Regions from separate parts of the Bradyrhizobium ganzhouense genome, predicted to be linked through region 2. Evidence: riboswitches for the same ligand, from Rfam matches in the RefSeq annotation. Region 2 holds a riboswitch; the other holds the start of a gene.
What was found. Region 2 has a riboswitch for S-adenosylmethionine ahead of ACLFLU_RS03840 (O-succinylhomoserine sulfhydrylase). Riboswitches for the same ligand answer to the same signal wherever they lie in the genome.
Positions count from the first base shown of each region.

Region 1: linked by a shared signal. The riboswitch ahead of metX (homoserine O-acetyltransferase MetX) and the one ahead of ACLFLU_RS03840 (O-succinylhomoserine sulfhydrylase) in region 2 are both predicted to bind S-adenosylmethionine.

Region 1 is NZ_CP181318.1:1,155,249-1,157,643, forward strand. Features, by position in the region: gene ACLFLU_RS05395 (chorismate mutase) at 1-799, opposite strand, end outside; SAM riboswitch at 961-1,040, shown strand; gene metX (homoserine O-acetyltransferase MetX) at 1,133-2,335, shown strand; gene metW (methionine biosynthesis protein MetW) at 2,365-2,395, shown strand, end outside.
Region 2 is NZ_CP181318.1:832,952-835,346, forward strand. Features, by position in the region: gene ACLFLU_RS03840 (O-succinylhomoserine sulfhydrylase) at 1-1,035, opposite strand, end outside; SAM riboswitch at 1,107-1,186, opposite strand; gene ACLFLU_RS03845 (2'-deoxycytidine 5'-triphosphate deaminase) at 1,267-2,395, shown strand, end outside.

The sequences.
Region 1 (2,395 bases), 320 kb from region 2:
CGACGAGGGCCGTGGAGCGCACCGAGGCCCCCGCTTCGATCAGGGCAGCCCTGATCTTGTCGATGCTGGTGGCTGATGTGACCGAGACCAGCAGCGCCGCGCCGTCGAAGGCGGTATCTGGCACCGCCACGATCTCGGCGAGCGGCGACAGGGCGCGCGCCACCTCGGCATTCCACCCCGACACGCGCACGCTGAAGGTCTCGACCTCCGTCACCACGGCGCTGTCGGCGACGCGCGAGATCGCGAACACCGGTAGTGCGGCCGGATGGTCGGCACGCTCGACGAAGGGCATCCGCGCGATGATCTTCGGCGCGCCGTCCGCTTCCAGCTCCAGCCACCACGGCGTGCGGCTCGAGGTCGCCGAGACCAGCGCCAGATCGCCCTTGGACATCGCCACCGCTTCGACCGCGGCCTGCGCGCTGAAATGCGCGACGTAAGGAACCGTGAAGCCGAAATGGAAGCGCACGGAATCGCGCATCGCCGGCTCGCTCACCGAGATGTCGGCATGCACTGAGAACGGCGCCTGGACATAGGTGAAGGTCGAGATGATGACGCGCCAGATGCTCTCGACCGTGTCGAGCGGCAGGATGCCGCGATGGCGCTGCACGATGTCACGCATCATGGAGGCTTCGCGCGCCGGGCGGAACGCCGAGCCGACCTCCTGGGTCTGCTTCACTTGGATCAGGCGGTCGATGATGTCGCCGCGCTGCATCAACAGGCGATGAATGCCCTCGTCGATCGCGTCGATCTCCTTGCGCAATTCCTGGAGCGATGGTGGCGCGGGCGGACGTTGGGACATATCTGACGGTTGCTGTTGTGAGGCTGCGGTCGGTGCCCTGATTAGGCAGTCGGAGCGGCGAAAGCAAAGAGAAATGACAGCCTTTTTGGTCGACTTATCAGGGCTGAATTTGGCTCATCCGGACCGCGACTTGACGAAAAGCGCCCAAGCCAGTAGGTTTTTGCCTGTTCCGTGGTCATTTGAGCCGGCCGGCTTGCAGCCACGTTAAAAAACTCGCTAAACAGGCCGGGGACGTTTTCGATCCCGGCCGAACCTATCGTTCAGGCCGGGTTTTTCATGGCCTGATTTCATCGCGATCTCACGTTTGATCGCAAACGAGGTCGATGGTCAGAGATGGTTGGCGTCAAGTCTGTCCCCAGTCCCGCGATCAGTGCCGACGATCGGTCGCATGAGGTCGATCATCCGAGTTCTGAAGTCGCGCAGTTCGGCGCCGACCAGCCGCTGCGGCTCGATTGCGGCATCGATCTCACCCCGTTCCAGATCGCCTACAAGACCTATGGCGAGCTCAACGCCGATCGCTCCAACGCCGTGCTGATCTGCCATGCGCTGACCGGCGATCAGCACGTCGCCAATGTGCATCCCGTCACCGGCAAGTCCGGCTGGTGGGAGACGCTGGTCGGTCCGGGTCGCCCGCTCGATCCCAGCCGCTACTTCATCATCTGCTCCAACGTGATCGGCGGCTGCATGGGCTCGACCGGGCCGGCTTCGATCAATCCCGCGACCGGCAAGGTGTGGGGCCTGGATTTCCCCGTCATCACCATCCCCGACATGGTGCGCGCGCAGGCGATGCTGATCGACCGGCTCGGCATCGACACGCTGTTCGCCGTCGTCGGCGGCTCGATGGGCGGCATGCAGGTGCTGCAATGGACCGCGGCCTATCCGAAGCGCGTGTACTCCGCGCTGGCGATCGCCTGTTCGACGCGGCACTCGGCGCAGAACATCGCCTTCCACGAGCTCGGCCGCCAGGCCGTGATGGCCGATCCCGACTGGCACAATGGCGCTTACGCGGATCAGGGCATCCATCCGCATCGCGGCCTCGCAGTCGCGCGCATGGCCGCGCACATCACCTATCTCTCGGACGCCGCGCTGCATCGCAAGTTTGGCCGCCGCATGCAGGATCGCGAGTTGCCGACCTTCTCGTTCGACGCCGACTTCCAGGTCGAGTCCTATCTGCGCTACCAGGGCTCGTCCTTTGTCGAACGCTTCGACGCCAATGCCTATCTCTATCTCACACGCGCGATGGACTATTTCGACATTGCCGGCGACCATGGCGGTGTGCTGGCGAAGGCGTTCGCCGGAATCGAGACGCGCTTCTGCGTCGTCTCCTTCACCAGCGACTGGCTGTTCCCGACCTCGGAATCGCGTGCGCTGGTGCACGCGCTGAACGCGTCGAGCGCGCGGGTGTCGTTCGCCGAGATCGAGACCGACCGCGGCCACGATGCCTTCCTGCTCGACGTGCCCGAATTCTTCGACATCTCCCGCGCCTTTCTGCATTCGGCAGGCAAGGCGCGCGGGCTCACCGGCAAGAATGACTGACCAAGAATGACTGACGAGGACGGCTAGCGATGTCTGTACAGGAAGTGCTGCCGCTCAATG
Region 2 (2,395 bases):
GGCGTCGCCGAGATTGTTCGAGATCTTTGCAAGCTTGAGTTCGTTGAGCACGCGGAAGGCAGCCGCCTTGCCGCCCTTGACCTCGAAGCCGACCAGCGTCGAACCGCCGCGCATCTGCTTTTTCACCAGCGCCGCCTGCGGATGATCGGCGCGGCCGGGATAGACCAGCCGTGCAATCTTGGGATGGCTCGCCAGCACGTCGGCGATACGCGCCGCAGTGTCGGTCTGCGCGCGCACGCGCACGCCGAGCGTCTCCAGGCCCTTGAGCAGGACCCAGGCGTTGAACGGCGAGATCGACGGGCCGGTCTGGCGCATGAAATTGTGGATGTGCTCGGCGATGAAGGCTTCCGAGGACAGGATGATGCCGCCGAGACAACGGCCCTGGCCGTCGATGTGCTTGGTCGCGGAGTAGACGACGACATCGGCGCCGAGCGCGAGCGGGCTCTGCCAGATCGGCGTGGCGAACACGTTGTCGACGACGAGCCGCGCGCCGCCGCTGTGCGCGATCTCGGCAATCGCGGGAATGTCGAGCACGTCGAGCGTCGGATTGGTCGGGCTCTCCAGGAAGAACGTCTTGGTGTTCGGCTTCAGCGCACGCTGCCACTGGTCGAGATCGGCTCCGTCGACCAGCGTGGTCTCGATGCCGTAGCGCGGCAGCAGGTCCTGAATGACGTAGAGGCACGAGCCGAACAGCGCGCGCGACGCGACGACGTGATCGCCGGCCTTGAGCGGCGCCAGGATCGCAGTCGTCACCGCCGCCATGCCTGTTGCCGCCGAACGCGCGGCCTCTGCGCCCTCGAGCTCGATCATGCGGCGCTCGAACATCGCGATCGTCGGGTTCGAGTAGCGCGAGTAGATGAAGCCGGGGTCCTCGCCCTTGAACCGCGCCTCGCACTCCTCGGCGCTGTTGTAGACATAGCCCTGGGTCAGGAACAGCGCCTCCGACGTCTCGCCATATTGCGAGCGCAGAGTGCCGGAATGGACCAGGCGGGTTTCTGGACGGTATTGCGTGGTGGACGCCGGGGACTTCGACATAGGCTCTCCTCTGCGTGACCATCGAAAATGGTCACAAAAAAACCGGCCTGGATAATTTCCACGGGCCGGGATCACAGAGGTCCCCGGCCTGTTTAGCGACTTATTTAACGTGGCTGCAAGCCGGCCGGCTCAAATCACCACGGGATAAGTGATGCTCATATTCCGCAATGCCCTTTTCGTCAAGGCGTCCATCGGATAGCCGTAAAAGGCTAGTATTTCCCGCATGTCCGGATGTATTTGACCCCCGATGAGGACCCCCGGTTGACGTTCACGGTTGCCGCCGACGCCAATGGTATCCTGCCCGACCGCATGATCGCGGCGATGGCGGACGCGGGCCTCATCCTGCCTGCCTACGATTTCGTCGAAAGCCAGATCCAGCCGGCGAGCCTCGATTTGCGCCTCGGTGACGTCGCCTATCGCGTGCGTGCGAGCTTCCTGCCCGGCCCCGGTGCCACCGTCGCCGAGCGCATCGACCAGTTGAAGCTGCACGAGTTCAGCCTCGCCGACGGCGCGGTGCTCGAGACCAACTGCGTCTACATCGTGCCGCTGCTGGAGAGCCTGGCGCTGCCGCCGGAGATCGTCGCGGCCGCGAACCCCAAAAGCTCGACCGGCCGGCTCGACGTCTTCACCCGTGTGATCGCCGATGGCACGCGTCGTTTCGACATGATCGGCGCCGGCTATCACGGCCCGCTCTACGCAGAGATCAGCCCGAAGACGTTTCCGGTGCTGGTCAGCGAAGGTTCGCGGCTGTCGCAGGTACGCTTCCGCACCGGTGATGCGATCCTCAGTGCCGACGCGCTTGATGCGCTGCATGCGTCCGAGCGTCTCGTCGACATCGACGATGCGGATCTGGCCGGCGGCGTCGCCGTCTCCGTCGATCTCTCCGGCGAGAAGGGCACGGGCTTCGTCGGCTACCGCGCCAAGCGTCACACCGGTGTGGTCGATGTCGATCGTCGCTCCGGCTACGCGGTGGAAGATTTCTGGGAGCCGATCTCGGCGCGTCCCGACGGCAGCCTGATCCTCGATCCCGGCGAGTTCTATATCCTCGCCTCGAAAGAGGCCGTGCAGGTGCCGCCCGATTACGCCGCGGAGATGGTGCCGTTCGATCCGCTGGTCGGCGAGTTCCGCGTGCACTATGCCGGATTCTTCGATCCCGGATTCGGCTATGCCGGCGCCGGCGGCCAAGGCGCGCGCGCCGTGCTGGAGGTGCGCTCGCGCGAAGTGCCATTCATCCTCGAGCACGGCCAGATCGTCGGCCGCCTCGTCTACGAAAAGATGCTGGCGCGCCCCGACGCCATGTACGGCCAGCGCATCGGCTCGAACTACCAGGCGCAGGGCCTGAAGCTGAGCAAGCATTTTC